Mesorhizobium opportunistum WSM2075: one gene and its partner. The protein of the gene in region 2 interacts with the protein of the main gene of each other region in a pairwise test. Links are inferred from orthologs where the notes say so. Each region holds a gene or a part of one and is shown on either strand. Other genes may lie near its edges. The genes, in order: ligA and leuS.

Region 1 (11,412 bases), 2.4 Mb from region 2 along the record:
GCCGACGTGCGTTCGGTGATGCGCGAAATGGGCAAAGCCATGATGGGCACCGGCGAAGCTTCGGGCGAGGGCCGTGCAATGGCCGCCGCCGAGGCAGCGATCGCCAACCCGCTGCTCGACGAGACGTCGATGAGGGGCGCCAAGGGCCTGCTGATCTCGATCACCGGCGGTCGCGACCTCACCCTGTTCGAGGTCGACGAAGCGGCGACCCGTATCCGCGAGGAAGTCGACCAGGACGCCAACATCATCCTGGGCGCCACCTTCGACGAAGAACTCGAAGGCGTCATCCGTGTCTCGGTGGTCGCCACCGGCATCGACAAGTCGGCGGCTGAAATCGCCGCCGCGCCGATCGCGATCCGCACCGCACCGCAGAAGCCGGCCGCCCGTCCGGCGGTGGCAGCGGTGGAAAGCCGCCCGGCGCCGGTCCAGCAGACCGCATACGAGCCGCGCGCCGCGGACCCGGTCGCCGAAGCCATCCAGCTCGCCGAGGCAAACGCCGCGGCCATGGCGCAGGCTCGCCCGGCTCCTGTCGCCCATGCGGACGATTTCCGCCCGCAGAGCAAGATCTTCCAGGCGCCGCCGGCACAGCCGCAGCCAATGGCACAGCCGGTGGTCCAGCAGATGGTGCAGCCGGCTCCGCAGCCGCGCGAAATGCTGCGTGAGGTGCAGCAGCCTGTGGCGATGGCGCCGCAGCGCATGCCGCGCGTCGAGGATTTTCCGCCGGTCGTGAAGGCCGAGGTGGATGCCAAGAGCCGCCCGGCCGACCATGAGAACAACAGCGGGCCGATGGGCCTGTTGAAGCGCCTGACCAACGGCCTGACCCGCCGCGAGGAGGAGCCCGCACGGCTGCAGCCGGCGCAACCGCGCGAGCCCAAGCTGCGCCAGGCGGCACCGGAAGTGCGCCGTCTCGCCAGCCAGGACGCCCAGCTCTATGCGCCGCGCCGCGGCCAGCTGGACGACCAGGGCCGCCTGACGCCGCAGACGCGGGCGACTCAGGACGACGATCAGCTGGAGATTCCGGCGTTCCTGCGCCGCCAGGCCAACTGAGCGGTTAACAGGCTGTAACAATTGTTAACAGGCAAGCAAGAAATTGCTTGCCTGTTAACGTTTAAAATGTTGCAAAAACAACGACTTATGACGTCATTTGAATTCCTATTCGCGGTTACAAAGAGTAAGAAACCGTGATTTGGAGTCTCCCTGCCGGGACACTATCTTCGCTGCCTACCACAGTCGGTCTGCCGGGATTTCGGGGGAAGTCGCCCTGCCAGCCGATCTAACAAGAGCCGCGCCCTCGGGCTGGAGAAGCGGACCTAGGCATTACGGGCTTATGGGGATTGTCTTGCACGACTACCAGACGACAGTGAAGGCGCGCGCGTCGCTTACGGGCACCGGCGTTCACAGCGGCAAAGAAGTTTCCGTCAGTTTCCTGCCCGCGGATGCCGATACCGGCATCGTGTTCCAGCTTGTCAGCGAGAAAGGGCAGGGCCGTGAGTTCCGCGCCCTGTTTTCCGAGATCGGCGCCACCGACCTGTGCACCATGCTTGGCGATCCGGCAGGCGAGCATATCGCCACCGTCGAGCACATCATGGCCGCTTTGTTAGGCCTCGGCATCGACAATGTCCTCATCGAGATCGACGGTCACGAGGTTCCCATCCTCGACGGCAGCGCCATGGCGTTCGTGGAAGCCATCGACCAGGCGGGCGTCGAGACCTTGCCGGTCAAGCGACGCTACATCAGGGTCGTCAAGCCGGTCCGCATCGAGAACGGTGCTTCCTGGGCGGAGTTCAGGCCTTATGATGGCACCCGTTTCGAGGTCGAGATCGACTTCGAAAGCCCGGCGATCGGACGCCAACTCTTCGCTTCCGACCTCAATGCAGACATTTTCCGCCGTGACATCGCGCGGGCCCGCACCTTCGGCTTCATGAAGGATGTCGAGCGGCTGTGGGCGGCCGGCTATGCGCTGGGATCCTCGCTTGAGAATTCGCTGGTGATCGGTGACGACAACCGCGTCATCAATATGGGCGGCTTGCGCTTCCCCAACGAATTCGTGCGCCACAAGACGCTGGACGCCATGGGCGACCTGGCGCTGGCCGGCGCCCGCTTCATCGGCTGTTTCCGCTCCTATCGCGGCGGCCACAGGCTGAACGCCGCGGCGCTGCGGCGGCTGCTGTCAGACCGCACGGCTTTCGAAATCGTCGAGACGACGCGTCGCGAGCGCGGCCGCGCCGCCGAGATGAACGCCGTCAATGCGCCGCTCTACGCACCCTGGATGATCTGAATTCCTCGACGTTTTCGGGACGGTGAGTGTTGCATGAATGCACCATCCGCCGGCGAAATCGCAGCGATACTCCGACTCGGTCCGGCCGCCACAAAAATGTGCGATTGGCTGGACATAGCGTTGCCGGGCAAGGCGGTTATGGTCTATGGCTGCTGCCGTCGATTAGTGCATGTCGCTCAAAAGTGGGGACCAGTTTTGGGACAACAGCATGCAAGAGGCATTAAAATAACGCCGAAAGGGCGCAATCCAATCATGTTTTTCAAGCGAGTCGGTCAATCGAAAGCGCCGCTGCGGTCTGTTTTCCTGGCGCTTTCGGTGGTTGTTCCATCGCTCTTTCTGTCGGCTTGCATGTCGTCCGAGAAAGACATCGACCTGTCGACCTATGTCGACCAGACCGAGCCGGCCGACGTTCTCTACAACCAGGGCCTCGCCAATCTGAATGCCGGCCGCCTGGACGAGGCGAGCAAGAAATTCGACGCCGTCGACCGCCAGCATCCTTATTCGGAATGGGCCCGCAAATCGATGGTGATGGGCGCCTTCGCCGACTATCGCAAGGGCAGCTACGACGAAGCGATCTCGTCGGCCAAGCGCTATCTGGCGCTTTACCCGTCCACCGATGACGCGCCCTATGCGCAGTACATCATCGGCCTGAGCTACTACCGCCAGATCAAGGACGTGACGCAGGATCAGAAGGAAGCACGCCAGACCTTGCAGACGATGCAGGATCTGGTTACGCGCTGGCCGACTTCGGAATATGTCGACGACGCCAAGGAGAAGATCCGCTTCGCCAACGACCAGCTCGCCGGCAAGGAAATGCAGATCGGCCGCTATTATCTGGAGCGCCGCGAATACATCGCCGCCGTCAAGCGCTTCCGCACCGTGGTGGAGAACTATTCCAATACGCGCCATGTCGAGGAAGCACTCGCTCGTCTCACGGAAAGCTATTACGCGATGGGGTTGACCTCGGAGGCCCAGACGGCCGCCGCGGTGCTCGGCACCAACTATCCCGACAGCCCATGGTACAAGGATTCCTACAAGCTGCTGCAGAGCAACGGGCTTGCACCGCGCGAGAATGCCGGATCGTGGATATCCAAGGCCGGAAAACTGATCACCGGCGCCTGACCGCCAGGCCTCGGACCGAAGCACGCGTTTTTGGATTGATCCGACGCTGAAACAAAAAGATAGTGCGGCGCTGCGACTCCAACCGGGTCGCGTGCCGCTCCACAGCGGTTCGGTGGTTTGATTGAAGCGCTGAGCCGTCCTAACTTTTTGTTCTACGCAATTCCCGTGGGAAAACCGCTACGCACTTTTCCTGGAATTGCTTGAGGTCCGGGTTCTGATGCTTGCCAGACTGTCGATCCGCGATATCGTCCTGATCGAGAAGCTGGATATCGACTTCCAGCCCGGTCTTTCCGTGCTGACCGGCGAAACCGGTGCCGGCAAATCCATCCTGCTCGATGCTTTGTCGCTGGCGCTCGGCGCGCGCGGCGATGCTTCGCTGGTGCGCCATGGCGCGGCGCAAGGCCAGGTCATCGCCGTGTTCGATGTGCCGCGCAACCATCCGGTGCGTGCGCTGCTTGCCGAAAATGCCATCGAGGATGACGGCGACATCATCCTGCGCCGCGTGCAGACGGCGGATGGCCGCACCCGGGTGTTCGTCAACGACCAGCCATCCAGCGTGACATTGATGCGCGATGTCGGCCACGCGCTGGTCGAGATCCACGGCCAGCACGATGAACGGGCCCTGGTCGATCCCGGTGCCCATCGCGACGTGCTCGATGCTTTCGGAGGCCATCTCGGCGCCGTCCGCTCGACCGGTGAGGCATGGCGGCACTGGCGCGCCTGCGAGCAGGAACTTACGCGCCACCGCGCCAAGGTGGCGGCGGCGGCGCGCGAGGCCGACTATCTGCGCGCGGCGGTCGCCGAACTGACCAAGCTCGATCCCCAGCCCGGCGAGGAAACGGAACTTGCCGAACTGCGCGCCCACATGATGCGCGCCGAGAAGATCGCATCCGAGATCCATGACGCGCAGGACGTGCTGTCCGGCCCGTCATCGCCCTTGCCGCAACTGGCCAGCCTGCTGAGGCGGCTGCAACGCAAGGCGACGGAGGCGCCCGGCCTGCTCGAGGACGTCGTCAAGTCGCTGGACGAGGCGATGCTGTCGCTCGATGCGGCGCAGTCTGGCGTCGAGGCCGCATTGCGGGCCACCGAATATGACCCGCAGCGGCTGGAAAAGGCGGAGGAGCGTCTGTTTTCGCTGCGTGCCGCGTCACGCAAGCACAGCGTCGCCGTCGACGACCTGGCGCAGTTGCGCGACACGATGGTTGCCGATCTTGCCGATCTCGATGCCGGCGAGGAACGCCTGCACGGGCTGGAAAAGCAGGCCGCTGCCGCATGCGAGGCCTATGACATCGCCGCCGCACAGCTTTCCTCGCTGCGCCACGCGGCGGCGATCGGCCTGACCATGGCCGTCATGGCCGAACTGCCGGCGCTGAAGCTCGAACGCGCCGCCTTCATTGTCGAGATGAAGAGCGAGGCCGAGACCCGCATGGAAGAGGGCATCGACCAGATCGAGTTCTGGGTGCGCACCAACCCCGGCACGCGGCCCGGCCCGATGATGAAGGTGGCTTCCGGTGGCGAGCTGTCGCGCTTCCTGCTGGCGCTGAAGGTGGCGCTGGCTGACCGTGGCTCGGCGCCGACGCTGGTTTTCGACGAAATCGACACCGGCGTGGGCGGCGCCGTGGCGGACGCCATCGGCCAAAGGCTGGCGCGGCTGTCGAAGCGCGTGCAGGTGCTCTCGGTCACCCATGCGCCGCAGGTGGCGGCGCGCGCGGCGACGCATTTCCTGATCTCCAAATCGGGAGGCACCGATCGCGTGGCGACCGGCATTGCCGAGATGGACAGGACGGCGCGGCAGGAAGAGATCGCCCGCATGCTGGCCGGCGCCACGATCACCGATGAGGCACGCGCCGCCGCCGAGCGGTTGTTGCGCGAAAACACAAACGCGGCATAGGAATATCCGGCGTGATGGATCGAGTCAGGATATGGCTCCATCCTGCTGGTCAGGAATGATCTTTTCCGAAAACCGGTTCCCACTTTTCGGGATCATGTTCTATTGTGACGCGGCATCGTTCGGGGACGAAAAACATGGCCGAAAAACCTGTCGATTCGCTCAGCGAAAGCGAGGCCGAAGCCGAGCTTCAGCGGCTGGCGGAGGAGATCGCCGAGCATGACCGGCGTTATCACACGGAAGACGCACCAACGATCACGGACGCCGAATATGACGCGCTGCGGCGTCGCAACCTGGCCATCGAGGAGCGCTTTCCCGGCCTTGTACGCGAGGATTCGCCGTCGCTCAGGGTCGGGGCCGCGCCGGCGGAAGGCTTCGCTAAGGTGCGCCACGCGGTGCCGATGCTCAGCTTGGCCAAGGCCTATACCGACGAGGACGTCACCGATTTCATCGAGCGCGGCCGGCGGTTCTTCGACCGCGACAAGGACCTCGACATCGCCTTCACCGCCGAGCCGAAGATCGACGGACTGTCGGCATCGCTGCGCTACGAGAAAGGCGTATTCGTGCAAGGCGCCACGCGTGGCAACGGTACGGTAGGTGAGGACATCACCGCCAATCTGAGGACCATCGCCGACATTCCCGCGAAGCTGAAAGGCTCGGGCTGGCCGGAAATCATCGAGATACGCGGCGAGGTCTACATGACCTATGCCGAGTTCGAGGCGCTGAAGGCACGCTCGGCGGCGGCCGGCGGCCAGGACTACGTCAATCCGCGCAACACGGCTGCCGGCTCGCTGCGCCAGAAGGACGCCTCCGTCACCGCCAGCCGTAACCTCAAATTCTTCGCCTACGCCTGGGGCTACACGACGGAAGATCCGGCACCGACCCAGTACGGTGCCGTGCAGAAATTCGCCGATTGGGGGTTCAAGATCAGCCCCTTGATGGTGCGGGCGAAGTCGGTCGAGGAACTGGTCGCGCACTATCACCGGATCGAAGAGCAGCGCTCCTCGCTGGGCTACGACATCGACGGCGTCGTCTACAAGGTCGACCAGCTGGAACTGCAGCGCCGGTGGGGATTCGTCACCGGCGAACCGCGCTGGGCTATCGCGCACAAATTCCCCGCCGAACAGGCAATGACGACCGTGCAGAAGATCGACATCCAGGTCGGCCGCACCGGCACGTTGGCGCCGGTGGCGCGTCTGGCACCGGTGACGGTCGGCGGCGTGGTGGTCGAGAACGTCACGCTGCACAATGAGGATTACATCAAGGGTTTCGACAGCAACGGCCAGCCGATCCGCGACGGCATCGACGTGCGCATCGGCGACACGGTGGTGATCCAGCGCGCCGGGGACGTCATTCCGCAGATCGTCAGCGTCGTCATCGACAAGCGTCCGGCCGACGCTACCCCTTACGAGTTCCCGCACACCTGCCCGGTTTGCGGTTCGCCGGCGACGCGCGAAATCAACGAGAAGACCGGCAAGGAGGATTCGCGGCGACGCTGCACGGGCGAACTGATCTGTGCCGCGCAAGCCGTGGAACGATTGCGCCATTTCGTCTCGCGCGGCGCCTTGGACATCGAAGGCCTTGGCGCGGAAAACATCGATACCTTCTTCAATGCCGGGTTGATCAAGACGGCCGCCGATATCTTCACGCTCAGGGATCGCCGGCCAGCCGTCACCAAGGCGCTGGCCGAGCGGCGCGAGGAGCAGGCCAGGCAGCGCGAGGCGGCATCCGGCAAGACGCGCAAGAATGTCCGCAGCGTCGAGGACCGCAACTATGAAGGCCTGGACAAGCTCTTCGCAGCCATCGATTCGCGCCGCGAACCGGAACTCGACCGCTTCATCTTCGCATTGGGCATCCGCCATATCGGCGAGACGACGGCGGCTTTGCTCGCCCGCACCTTCTCGACCATCGAGGAATTGATCCGCGTCGGCAAGGAGACGGCCGCGGCGGAAGATCCGCACACCGTGTTCCCGTCGATCAACGGCATCGGCGACACGGTGATCGATGCGCTGCGCGATTTCTTCGGCAATCAGCGCAATGACGACGTCCTTGAGAAGCTGCTCGAGCAGGTCAAGCCGAAGCCGTACATCGTCACCGTCTCGGCCGACAGCGAGGTCGCCGGCAAGACGATCGTGTTCACCGGCACGCTGGAGAAGATGACCCGCTCCGAAGCCAAGGCGATGGCCGAGCGTCTCGGCGCCAAGGTCGCCGGCTCGGTTTCGGCGAAGACCGACCTGCTGGTGGCGGGGCCTGGTGCGGGCTCGAAGCTCAAGCTCGCCAGCGAACTCGGCGTCGAGGTCATCGACGAGGACACCTGGCTGCAGCGGGTCGGCAAGTCCTGATGGAAAGCACCTTCAAAGGGTTCGGTCAAAAGGCCATTCCGTTCCTGAAGGCGCTGGATTTCCACCAGAGCCGGGAATGGTTTTTGGAGAACCGCGACCTGTTCGAAACGGAATTGCGCGATCCACTGGGCGATCTCGTCGACACGCTGACGCTGCGTTTTGCAGCGGCGGGGTTGGGTTTGCGCGGCGACCGCAAGAAGTCGCTGTTTCGCATCAATCGCGACGTGCGCTTCGCCAAGGATAAGCGACCCTACAACCGCCACCTGTCGGCCATCCTTTCGCCGGACGGCACCAAGATGGAACAAGGTGTGTTCTATGTGCATATCGGGTTGGAGGGTTGCTTCGCCGGCGTCGCCTGGTGGCAGCCGGAGGCCGCACTGCTGCTGGCGATACGCCGTTCCATCGAGACATGGCCCGAGAGGTTTCGCGCCATGGTGAAGGCGTTGAACAAGAATGGCCTCGAACTCGATGCCGAAGGCGCCATGAAACGCACGCCGCGCGGCTTCGAACACGTCATCGACAAAGACCTTGCCGCAGCCATTCGCAACCGGCATTTCGTCGTTCGCCACGTGATCGATCCGGCCGGCATTCACGGGCCGGAACTGGTCGAGGAGCTCGTCGATTTCACCTTGCGCGCCAAGCCGCTGCTCGATTGGGGCAGGGCTATCGAGGGCAAAACCGTGAAGGATTAAGCGTTACTCGAGCGCCGCCACGATCATTTCCGCTGATCGTTCGGCTCAAGCGAATTCGTGTGACAAGGCCGGGCATGCCACCTACATACCGCCACTCCTTGTTGTTGTGCATGGTTGTTGTGCATGTCGTAATCCCAAAACCGCTGCGCACTTTTGGGTGACATGCATCAGGAGTGGTTTATGGCGACGGACGTGATTTCGCAGGACGGCGATCGAAGCGATTTCTGGCAGGGCGTGCGGCTATCCATGCCCGTCGTGGTGGCGTCGGCGCCGTTCGCTGTCCTATTCGGGGCGCTTGCCGTCGACAATGGCTTCTCGGTCTTCGAAGCCTTCCTGATGAGCGCACTGGTTTATGGTGGCGCCAGCCAGATGGTCGGCATCCAGCTGTTCGGCCAGCACGTCGCGCCGTGGCTGATCGTGCTGTCGATCTTTGCCGTCAATTTCCGCCACGTGCTCTATTCCGCCGGCATCGGCCGGCGCATCGCGCACTGGCCTGTCGTCCAGCAGGCGCTTGGCTATTTCATCCTCACCGACCCGCAATTCGCGGTGGCCGAGGCGAGAGCGCAATCCGGACAGACGGTTGGTTTTGCCTGGTATCTGGGACTGGGCCTGCCCGTCTACGTGTTCTGGGTGATCGAAAGCGCGCTCGGCGCGATGTTCGGCAAGCTGATCCCCGATACGCATGCGCTGGGCATCGATTTCCTGCTGCCGATCTATTTTCTCGGCCTGGTGATGGGCTTCCGCAAGCGGCCGCTGTGGCTGCCGGTGGTGATCGCAAGCGCCGCCGCCTCGATCATCGCCTACAAGACGGTCGGCTCGCCCTGGCACGTCTCCATCGGCGCCATTGCCGGCGTGCTGCTCGCCGTCATCCTGCCGCCGCACCATAGCGGCGTGGAGACAAGGCCATGAGCACGACGTTCTGGATCATCATCGCCGCCGCGATCGCGACCTATCTGACGCGCATCGGCGGGCATCTGGTCATCTCCCGCTTCGACAACATCCATCCGCGCGTCGAGGCGGGCCTCAATGCCGTGCCCGCGGCGGTGCTGACGACACTGGTGGCACCGGAACTGTTGAACGCCGGACCGGCGGAATGGGCGGCATTGGTGGTCACGGCAGTGGTTTCGCTGCGCGGCGGGCTGATGGCGATGTTTCTGGCGGGGGCGGCGATGCTGATTTTGGCGCGGCAGTTTGTGGGGTGATTTTGCCGGCGCGAACGTTTCAAACGTCCGCGCCGCCCTTCATTGTCCTGCCGGGCATTTCTCCCCGTAAACGGGGAGAAAGTAGCTCATCTCAAATCTTGGCGTCGTGCGGCAATGGCGCGGTTGCCTTTTCCAGCCAGGCCAGCGTTTCGCCGTCGAGCATCGGGCCGATCTCGGCCAGCACGCGGGCATGGTAGGTGTCGAGCCAGTGCAATTCATCGCGCGTCAGGAGATCGCTGCGCACCAAACGGGTATCGATCGGCGCCAGCGTCAGCGTCTCGAAGCCGTGCATGGCGATGTCGCCGCCCTCGATTTCTGCCGCTGGCGTCACCAGGATCAGGTTCTCGATGCGAATGCCGTAGGAGCCTTCCTTGTAGTAGCCGGGTTCGTTCGAAAGCATCATGCCTTCGAGCAGTTTCTCGGTGCCGGTGCGGGCGATGCGCTGCGGGCCTTCGTGCACGGCGAGATATGAGCCGACGCCATGTCCGGTGCCATGGGCGAAGTCGCAGCCGTGCTTCCACAGCGCCATACGGGCGACGGCGTCGATCTCCGAGCCGCGCGTGCCGGCGGGGAAGCGCAGCGTGGAAATGCCGATCATGCCTTTCAGCACCAGCGTGAAGCGTTCTCGCATTTCCTCGGTCGGCTGGCCGATGGGTACGGTGCGGGTGATGTCGGTGGTGCCGTCCTGATATTGCGCGCCGGAATCGAGCAGGAACAGCTCGCCGGCCTTGAGCTTGCGGTTGGTGGCACGCGACACGCGGTAATGCATGATGGCGCCGTTCGGCCCGGCGCCGGAAATGGTGTCGAAGGAGACGTCGCGCAGCGGCATCTGGGTTTCCTCGCCGGTCTGCCGGCGCGTTTCCTCCAGCCGGGTGACGACCGCGATCTCGTCGAGGGAGCCGGGTTTCTGGCGCTCCAGCCAGCACAGCAGTTTCGCCACCGCCGCGCCGTCACGGCGATGCGCGGCGCGCGACCCGTTGATCTCGGCCTGGTTCTTGGTGGCGCGCGGGATGCGGGCCGGGTCGGGCGCGGCAACCACGGTGCCGCCATTGTCCTCGACCAGCATGCGCAGCCTCTCGGCCGCCAGCACCGGGTCGAGCGCGATCTTGGCGCCGCCCTTGGCAAGCGCCACGATGGCGGCTTCGAATTCGTCGGGCTCGTGCAAATCAGCGAGCTGGGTCAGATAGGCGGCGACCTGGCGCGAGAACTTGCGCTTGTCCATGAACAGCTTGTGCGATCCGTCGGCAGCGAGGATGGCGAAGCCAAGCGCCAGCGGCGTGTGCGGCACGTCACCGCCGCGGATGTTGAAGGCCCAGGCGATGGAGGAGGGGTCGGTCAGCACTGCATGAGTGGCGCCGTCCTTGCCGATCGCCGCCGCCAGCCGCGCCAGCTTGTCCTTGGCAAGTTCGCCGGCAAAGCCGATCGGGTGCAACTCGACGGGTGCCACCGGTGCCGCGGGTTGATCCTTCCAGATGATGTCGATCGGGTTCTTGGTCAGCGGCACCAGCACGGCGCCGATCTTGTCGGCAGCGGCCTGCAGCGCCTTGACCTCACCGACCGTGTGCAGCCACGGATCGAAGCCCAGCCGCGCGCCCTTGCCGATATTGTCCTTGAGCCAGACCGGGGGCGGGTTGTCGACCAGGCTTTCGACCGAGAAGATGTCGAGATCGACCTCGCTGCGCACCTGCAGCGTGTAGCGCCCGTCGACAAAGATGAAGGCGCGGTCGCGCAGGACGATGGCGACACCGGCCGAGCCGCTGAAGCCGGTCAGCCATTTCAGCCGCGCCGAGCGATCGGCGACATATTCGCCCTGATGCTCGTCGGCGCGCGGAACGATGAAGCCGTCGAGGCCATTTCCACTCAGCCATTGGCGCAGCAGCGCCACGCG
Region 2 (9,163 bases):
GAGCAGCTGGAAGGTGCGCTCGGCGGCACGCGGATCGCCATTGGCAAGGCCGAGATCGGCGTCGACGACACCGACCAGCGTCATATTGGGAAAATTGTGGCCCTTGGCGACAAGCTGCGTGCCGATGACGATGTCGGCCTCGCCATCGGCGATCGCCTCCAGTTCCAGCCGCAGACGCCGCACGCCGCCCATCAGGTCCGATGACAAAACAATGGTGCGCGCGTCGGGGAAATGCGCGACCACCTCCTCGGCGATGCGCTCGACGCCCGGCCCGCAGGCGACCAGGTGATCGAGCGTGCCGCATTCCGGGCAGGCTTCCGGGCGGCGCTCATTGTGACCGCAATGGTGGCAGACCAGCTGGCCGCGAAAGCGGTGCTCGACCAGCCAGGCCGAGCAGACCGGACAGCCGAAGCGATGGCCGCAGACGCGGCACAGCGTCAGTGGCGCATAGCCGCGCCGGTTGAGGAACAAGAGCGATTGTTCCTTCCTCTCCAGCGTCTGGCGCATATGGTCGAGCAGCACCGGCGACAGGAAGCCGCCACGCGCCGGCGGCGCGCGCCGCATGTCGATCGACTTCAGCTGCGGCAGCGCCGCCTCGGCGAAACGAGCCGAGAGAATGGCTCTGTTGTATTTGCCTTGGCTCGCATTGACTCGGCTCTCGACCGATGGCGTCGCCGACGCCAGCACGACTGGGAAACCCCCGATGTGGCCGCGCACGACCGCCATGTCGCGGGCGTTATAGAAAACGCGGTCTTCCTGCTTGTAGGCGGGGTCGTGCTCTTCGTCGACAACGATCAGGCCGAGCTCCTTGAACGGCAGGAACAGCGCCGAGCGCGCGCCGGCGACGACGCGCACAGTGCCCTCAGCCACTTGCCGCCAGACCTTTTCGCGCATCCTTGGCGGCAGATCGGAATGCCATTCGCCGGGCTTGGCGCCGAAGCGCTGCTGGAAGCGTTCGAGGAAAGCGTGGGTCAGTGCGATTTCCGGCAGCAGGATCAGCACCTGCTTGCCCTGGTCGAGGGCGGCCGCCACCGCCTCGAAATAAACCTCCGTCTTGCCCGACCCGGTGACGCCGTCGAGCAGCGCGACGTTGAAGGTGCCGGCCGCGACATTGGCGCGCAGCATCGATGCAGCGTCATTCTGGTCCGGCATCAATTCGGGCACGGCATACAGGGAATCAGGCGCGGCCACCACCGGCCGCGGTGGGATCATCACCGTCTCGAACACGCCTTGCGCCTTCAGCCCCTCGATCACCGTCGACGACACGCCAGCGGCATGGGCGAGGCCGGAGCGCGTCCAGGCAAGGCCGCCTTCGGCCACCTCCAGCACCCGCTCCCTGGCGCTCGTCATCCGGTCGGGGACCAGAAGCGTGCGCTGCAGCCCCTCGATCCACGGTTCCGGATCGAAGGCTTCCGGCGCCCGGAGCAGCATGCGCGCCACCATGCCCGGCGCCGACAGCGTGTACTGCGCCACCCAGTCGACGAAGCGGCGCATCGAACGGTCGATCGGCGGGCAATCGAAGACCTGTTCGATGGGGCGCAGCTTTTTTGCGTCGATATTCTCGACCACGCCATCCCAGACGATCCCGGCGACCTGGCGCGGCCCGAGCGGCACGCGCACGATCGAGCCCGGCACGACGCGCATGCCGGCGGGCACGGCATAGGTGTAAGGGCGTTCTGCAGGCATCGGCACCAGCACCGGTGCGGCTGCGACAAAGGGCGAATCTTCGATCATGAGGCGTGACCTTGCCCCGACTTTGGTCTAGATCAAAGAGCAACGCTGAACGTGCCTTCCCAAGCACGCCGAAATCTTCAGGAGACCGCCATGAAATTTTTTGCCGACACCGCCGACATCAAGGAAATCCGTGAGCTGATCGATCTGGGGCTGCTCGACGGCGTCACCACCAATCCCTCGCTGATCCTGAAATCGGGCGGCAAGATCTCCGAGGTCACCAAGCAGATCTGCGACATCGTCGAAGGCCCGGTTTCGGCCGAAGTCGTGGCCACCGAGTACAAGAACATGATGGCCGAGGCCGAGGTGCTGGCCAAAATCGCGCCGAATGTCACCATAAAGGTGCCGTTGACGCTCGATGGGCTGAAGGCCTGCAAGACGATCCGCACCGAAATGAACCGCATGGTCAATGTCACGCTGTGCTTCTCGGCCAACCAGGCGCTGCTCGCCGCCAAGGCCGGCGCTTCCTTCATCTCGCCCTTCGTCGGCCGCATCGACGACACCGGCTCGGACGGCATGGAGGTGATCCAGGAGATCCGTCAGATCTACGACAATTACGATTTCCAGACCGAGATCCTGACCGCTTCGGTGCGCACGGTGAACCACGTCAAGCAGGCGGCCCTGATTGGGGCCGATGTCGTCACCGCGCCGCCGGCCACGCTGAAGGCGCTGGTCAACCACCCGCTGACCGACAAAGGCCTCGCCGCCTTCCTCGCCGACTGGGCCAAGACCGGCCAGAAGATCAGCTGAGCGATCCGATATCCGATACCAAAAAGGCCGGGCAACCGGCCTTTTTTATTGACCTTCGTGGACCTGCCGGTCAATCAGCGGCGTCGTCGTCGGGCGTGGCAACCGGCGGGCGCCGGCCCGTCATGATCTCGCGCTTTCCGACATGGTTGGGTGCGCCGACCAGCCCTTCCTTCTCCATGCGCTCGACCAGTGAAGCGGCGCGGTTGTAGCCGATGCCGAGGCGGCGCTGGATATAGGAGGTCGAGCACTTCTTGTCGCGCACCACCACCTTGACCGCCTCGTCGTAGGTCGCATCGCTGTCTTCGGCTGCAACCGATCCCTTGTCGAAGACGGCTCCCTGGTCGCCGTCGTCTTCCTCTTCATCCTCGTCGGCCGTCACGGTTTCCAGATATTCGGGGCGGCCCTGAGCCTTCAGATGCGCCACGACGTGCTCGACCTCCGCGTCGGAGACAAAGGGGCCGTGCACGCGCGAAATGCGCCCGCCGCCCATCATGTGCAGCATGTCGCCCTGGCCAAGCAGCTGCTCGGCGCCCTGCTCGCCCAGGATGGTGCGGCTGTCGATCTTGGACGTCACCTGGAAGGAAATCCGGGTCGGGAAGTTGGCCTTGATCGTGCCGGTGATGACATCGACCGAGGGGCGCTGCGTCGCCATGATCAAATGGATGCCGGCCGCGCGCGCCATCTGTGCCAGGCGCTGGATCGCGCCTTCGATCTCCTTGCCGGCGACCATCATCAGGTCGGCCATTTCGTCGACGATGACGACGATATAGGGCATCGGCGCGAGGTCGATTTCCTGCTGCTCGAAGAGCGGCTCGCCGGTGCCCTTCTCGAAGCCGGCCTGAACGGTCATGACGACCGTCTCACCCTTGTCACGGGCCTGGGCGGCGCGCTCGTTGTAGCCGTCGATGTTGCGCACGCCGAGCCGCGCCATCTTGCGGTAGCGGTCCTCCATCTCGCGCACCGCCCATTTGAGCGCGGTGACGGCCTTCTTGGGGTCCGTGACGACGGGGGTCAGAAGATGCGGGATGCCGTCATAGACGGAGAGTTCGAGCATCTTGGGATCGACCATGATCAGCCGGCATTCTTCCGGCTTCAGCCGGTAGAGCAGCGACAGGATCATGGTGTTGATGGCGACCGACTTGCCGGAGCCGGTGGTGCCGGCAACGAGCAGATGCGGCATCTTCGCCAATTCGGCGATGACGGGCTCGCCGCCTATCGTCTTGCCGAGGCAAAGCGCCAGCTTGCAACTGGTCTTGCGGAAACCCTGCGATTCGATCAGCTCGCGGAAATAGACGGTCTCGCGGGTCTCGTTCGGAAGCTCGATGCCGATGACGTTGCGGCCGGGCACCACGGCGACGCGCGCCGAAATCGCCGACATGGAACGGGCGATATCGTCGGCGAGACCGATGACGCGAGACGATTTGACGCCCGGCGCCGGCTCGAACTCATAGAGTGTCACGACCGGACCAGGGCGAACGTGGATGATCTCGCCGCGCACGCCGAAATCCTCCAGCACGCTTTCCAGGAGGTCGGCATTCTGCTCGAGCCGCTCCTGCGACATGTAGAAGCCCTGCCCTTCCGGCGGCTGCTGGAGCAGCTCCTCGGAGGGAAGCTCGTATGCCTCGCCGGTCGTGGACGGCACGATCTTGCCGACCTTGGGCAGCGGCGACGAGGCGCGCCCGGCCGGAGCCTGCACGGTCTCCTCCAGGCTTTGCGCGACCTGGACCGGAACGGCATTGCGCGCGACGGCGGAAGTTGCAGCCGCAGTCCGGGCCTGTCGCGGCGCGCTGCTCGCCACCGGCTGGACCTCGGCCTGGTTCGAATTGGCCGGACGGACGTCCGGCGAGGCGGGCGGAGCTTGCAGGCCCGGAAGGCATTCGATGACGCGGAACAGCGAGGTGGGATCCGCCGTGGGCGCGGCGTGGCTCTCGGCCGGTTTGGCGACGACCGGCCCGGCCGGGCGCGGCGCCGGGACGGCTTGCGGCACCGGCGACGGAGCCTCGACCATGTAGGGCGCCATGACCTCGAAAAAGGCGTGATCCGACAGATAGGGCCAACGCACTCTTTCACGGCCGGTGGTTTTGACCGGCGCCGCCGTCCCCTGGGTCGGCGCGGATGCGCGTGATGTTGCGATGATCCTTGACCCCGCAGGCGCAGCGGTCCGTGCCGGTTCGCCAGCATGCCTTGGCGTAACGGATGTCGGGGCCGAACCCGCCGGCCTCTGCAGCACCGCGCCCCTGTTGCCGGCAGTCGAGCGGACGGCGTCCAAGACGGGGTTCCGGCTCTTCAGCAATGGTGAAGACGTGGCTGCATGGGATGGCGGGACCGCGGCGGGCCGTGCGCTTGCTTGCTGCGCCGGTGGGACCGGCGGTTCGCTTTGCTCGGCGGCAATCTGGTCGCGCTGCGGATGGCGCGTCTTGGCTTCGTAGTCCGGCGTGCGGGTAAACCGCACATTGGGCGCCAGGAAGAAATAGTCTTGCCAGGCTGGGCTTTCGTTGCCGCCAAGATCGACGAAATCACCGGAGTTGCCGGCTCCGGCCGCGCCGGTTTGCCAGCCATCCGCCTTGTCGCCCATGGTGTTGAAACGCTTTACCCCGGGGTCATCGGGCGAAGCTGCCTTCAATGAATTGACCCGGAGAAAACGCCTGGATTCCATGCTCAAGACTCACTCTGAAACGTCTGCTGAGCAATAGGGAGCGAGTGGTTAACAGTTGCTTCCCGTCGGCAGCGCCGGAGCGATGGAAAAGCTGAAAATAAAACCGGACCCTGGCCGTCGCGAGGCGCTTCGAAGATCAGAATTCACATGCCGCTGGCGGCCCGAAGGCCGGCGCGTTTTGCCCGTCCGTGGCTCGGCTTTTGCGTGAAACGAAAAACGGCGTTAGCCAGCCGTCTTGCCGTGCCGCGCCAGATCCTGGGCGATGGACAATTGCAGGGCTTCGGCCAGCTCGCGCGCGGCGCGGTTTTCAGCGTCGATCTGCGCCCGATACGAGGCAAATTCCTGCCGCGGCCTGTCGAAGGACGAGGTGATCGCCCGCTTGCCGACCGTGATGACGGCGCCGGTTTTCGCATCGGTCAGCGTGTAGCTGGCGGTCAGCGTCACCGAACCGGCGGTCGGCTCGTCCTGATCGGTCTGGACCTGCACCAGCGCGGCCGAATCGACGGCTTCGGTTACGCTGAGACCAAGCGAATAAAGCGGCGAGGCCGGTTCGCCGGCGCCGCGCCCAAATCCGAAGATCAGATTGTTGCGCACCTGCTGGGCATAGCGTGTGTTGACCGGCTTGACGGCAATCGACGCCAGCTCGGCATTTGCGGTCGAGCCCGTGGACAGCGGCGCGTTCGAATAGAGCGGCCGCACCTGGCAGGCCGAGACCAATGCGAGCGAGCCGAAAAGGCCGGCAAGCGCGATGCGCCGCAGCAGGCGGCTCAGCTCTGTCTTTTCCGGGTTAGGTAACTCAAGGTCAGGCAACGACATTGACGATCCTCTGCGGCACGATGATCACCTTGCGCGGGGCCTTACCTTCGAGCGCTTTCTGCACGAAGTCGAGAGCGAGCACAGCTTTTTCGACCGCACCTTGGTCCGCGTCGCGGGCAATTGTCAAATCCCCACGTTTCTTGCCGTTGACCTGGACCGGATAGGTGACCTCATTGTCGACGACCAGCGCCGGATCGAAGACCGGCCACGGCCGTTCGGCAACCAGATCGGTGCCGCCCAGCGCCTCCCAGCACTCCTCGGACAAATGCGGCATCACAGGCGCGATCAGGTGCACCAGGATCTCAACCGCCTGGCGACAGGCGCCTTGCATCGCCGGATCGGCCTTGCCTTCCGCCACGTCGTTGAGCGGCGCGGTCAGCACGTTGGCCAGTTCATAGATGCGGGCAATGGCGCGGTTGAAGGCGAGCTTCTCGATGTCCTCGCCAACCGCCTTGAGTATCTTGTGCGCGGCCTTGGAAACCGCGCCGGCTTCACCATTGTCGGCGGCCGCCGGCTTGACGCCTGCCAGCGTTTCGGCTGCCGTCGATACCAGCCGCCAGATGCGCTGCATGAAGCGATGCGCGCCGGCGGCGCCATCGTCGGTCCATTCGACATCGCGCTCAGGCGGTGAATCCGACAGCATGAACCAGCGCGCCGTATCGGCGCCGTAGCCGTCGGTGATGTCCTCCGGACTGACCGTGTTCTTCTTCGACTTCGACATCTTCTCGAGCGGGCCGATCGTCGCGTCCTCGCCGGTGGCGACCTCGATGGCGCGGCGCTTGCCGTCGGCTTCCTCCAGCCGCACCTCGGTCGGCGCCAGCCAGCGGCCGTTCGATGCCGACCCGACGCGATAGGTTTCATGCACCACCATGCCTTGCGTGAACAGGCCCTTGAAGGGCTCGGCCAGATCGACATGGCCGGTCTCGCGCATGGCACGGGTGAAGAAACGCGAATAGAGCAGGTGCAGGATCGCGTGCTCGATGCCACCGATATACTGGTCGACCGGCAGCCATTCGTTCGCCGCCTTGGGATCGGTCGGCTCGTGCGCCCAGGGCGCGGTGAAGCGAGCGAAATACCACGACGAATCGACGAACGTGTCCATCGTGTCGGTTTCGCGGCGCGCGTCCTTGCCGCATCGCGGGCACTTCACATGCCGCCATGTCGGATGACGGTCGAGCGGGTTGCCCGGCCGGTCGAAATCGACGTCGTCGGGCAGCTTGACCGGCAGGTCCGCCTTCGGCACCGGCACCACGCCGCAATCCTCGCAATGGATCATCGGGATCGGGCAGCCCCAGTAGCGCTGGCGCGAAATGCCCCAGTCGCGCAGGCGGAAATTCACCTTGCGTTCGGCCATCGGCCGGTTGCCGATCGTCTTCTGCTCCAGGAGCTTCGCCACCTCGTCGAAAGCCTGGTCCGGCTTCATGCCGTCGAGGAAGCGCGAATTGATCATCGCGCCATCGTCGCCATAGGCCACGTCGACGATCTGGAAGGTCGCCTGATTCTCGCCTTCCGGCATCACCACCGGCACCACCGGCAGGCCATATTTGTTGGCGAAGTCGAGGTCGCGCTGGTCATGCGCCGGGCAGCCGAAGATGGCGCCGGTGCCGTATTCCATCAGCACGAAATTGGCCACGTAGACAGGCAGCGTCCAGCTGTCGTCGAACGGGTGGACGGCGCGGATGCCGGTGTCGAAACCCTTTTTCTCGGCCGTCTCCAGCGCCGCCACCGACGTGCCCATATGGCGGACCTCGTCGATGAACTTCGCCAGTGCCGGACTGGTCTCGGCCGCCTTTTTGGCCAGCGGATGATCGGCGGCGATCGCCATGAAGGAAGCGCCGAAGATGGTGTCGGGCCGCGTCGTGTAGACTTCCAGCTCGTGTTCGCCGGCAATGTCCGAGGCCAAAGGCCATCGGATCAGCAGGCCTTCCGAGCGGCCGATCCAGTTCTGCTGCATCAGCTTCACTTTTTCGGGCCACTCGTCGAGGCCGTCCAGTGAATCCAGCAGGTCCTGGGCGAAGTCGGTGATCTTGAAGAACCATTGCGTCAGCTCGCGCTGTTCGACCAGCGCGCCCGAGCGCCAGCCGCGCCCGTCGATGACCTGCTCGTTGGCGAGCACGGTCATGTCCTCCGGGTCCCAGTTGACCTTGGAGGATTTGCGCGTCACCAGGCCCTTCTCGACGAAGTCGAGGAACAGCATCTGCTGGCGGTGATAATAGTCGACGTCGCAGGTGGCGAATTCGCGCGCCCAGTCCAGCGACAGGCCCATGACCTTGAGCTGCTCGCGCATGGTGGCGATGTTCTGGTAGGTCCATTCCTTGGGATGGACCTTGTTCTGCATCGCCGCATTCTCGGCCGGCATGCCGAAGGCGTCCCAGCCCATCGGATGCAGCACGTTGAAGCCCTTGGCCCGCTTGTAGCGCGCCACCACGTCGCCCATCGTGTAGTTGCGGGTGTGGCCGATATGGATGCGCCCCGACGGATAGGGGAACATCTCCAGCACGTAGTATTTCGGGCGCGGATCGTCATTGTGCGCTTCGAAAAGCTTCTTGGCAGCCCAGGCCTTCTGCCATTTGGGTTCTGACGCGCGCGGATTGTATCGTTCGGTTGCCATGGGACGTTTTTCACTTAAAAGCATGCACGGACTGCGGGCGAGACGCTCGGCAGTTCAGGGAATGTGGTCCGGGTGTTCACCATGGTTTGGCAAACCCGTCAACCATATGGGCATCGCGTCGGTCAAAAACGCGGGTCAAAACAGCAGGATTTGCATATGGGCGACGCCGTTCAGCAGTTTTTTGCGGTCAAGGCGAAGATTGCCGCGGCCGAGCGCGAGGCAGGCCGCGAAGCCGGTGCGGTGACGCTCGTCGCCGTCTCCAAGACCTTCGAGGCCGCCGACATCGGCCCGGTCATCGAGGCCGGCCAGCGCGTCTTCGGTGAGAATCGCGTGCAGGAGGCGCAAGGCAAATGGCCGCCGCTGAAAGGCGCTTTCCCGGACATCGAGCTGCACCTGATCGGCCCGCTGCAGTCGAACAAGGCCAGGGAGGCCGTCGCGCTGTTCGATGTCATCGAGACGGTCGACCGTGAAAAGATCGCCGCCGAACTCGCCAGGGAGATCGCCCGGCAAGGCCGCGCGCCAAAGCTCTACGTCCAGGTCAACACCGGCTCGGAACCGCAGAAGGCCGGCATCGAGCCGCGCGAGGCGGTCGCCTTCGT

Evidence for each region.
Region 1: the proteins of leuS (region 2) and ligA interact in binary tests that used the Escherichia coli proteins (3 or more experiments, as listed by UniProt). The link is inferred for Mesorhizobium opportunistum WSM2075 from one-to-one orthologs.

The regions. Positions count from the first base shown.
Region 1 is NC_015675.1:3,655,484-3,666,895, forward strand. What follows is about bases 5,089-8,027. They hold ligA (NAD-dependent DNA ligase LigA), read left to right. Parts: upstream 5,089-5,425; coding sequence 5,426-7,630; downstream 7,631-8,027. Other genes in these bases: recN (DNA repair protein RecN), read left to right, coding at 5,089-5,291; MESOP_RS17575 (DUF2461 domain-containing protein), read left to right, coding at 7,630-8,027. Also shown: cell division protein FtsZ, read left to right, coding at 1-1,047; lpxC (UDP-3-O-acyl-N-acetylglucosamine deacetylase), read left to right, coding at 1,328-2,278; MESOP_RS17560 (outer membrane protein assembly factor BamD), read left to right, coding at 2,531-3,400; more of recN, read left to right, coding at 3,618-5,088; more of MESOP_RS17575, read left to right, coding at 8,028-8,322; MESOP_RS17580 (AzlC family ABC transporter permease), read left to right, coding at 8,503-9,231; MESOP_RS17585 (AzlD family protein), read left to right, coding at 9,228-9,524; MESOP_RS17590 (aminopeptidase P family protein), read right to left, coding at 9,616-11,412. UniProt on the Escherichia coli protein: DNA ligase that catalyzes the formation of phosphodiester linkages between 5'-phosphoryl and 3'-hydroxyl groups in double-stranded DNA using NAD as a coenzyme and as the energy source for the reaction.
Region 2 is NC_015675.1:1,244,984-1,254,146, reverse strand. The notes cover bases 5,740-8,938. They hold leuS (leucine--tRNA ligase), read right to left. Parts: upstream 8,565-8,938; coding sequence 5,940-8,564; downstream 5,740-5,939. Other genes in these bases: MESOP_RS05925 (YggS family pyridoxal phosphate-dependent enzyme), read left to right, coding at 8,721-8,938; lptE (LPS assembly lipoprotein LptE), read right to left, coding at 5,740-5,953. Also shown: MESOP_RS05950 (primosomal protein N'), read right to left, coding at 1-1,734; fsa (fructose-6-phosphate aldolase), read left to right, coding at 1,825-2,481; MESOP_RS05940 (DNA translocase FtsK), read right to left, coding at 2,552-5,137; more of lptE, read right to left, coding at 5,360-5,739; more of MESOP_RS05925, read left to right, coding at 8,939-9,163.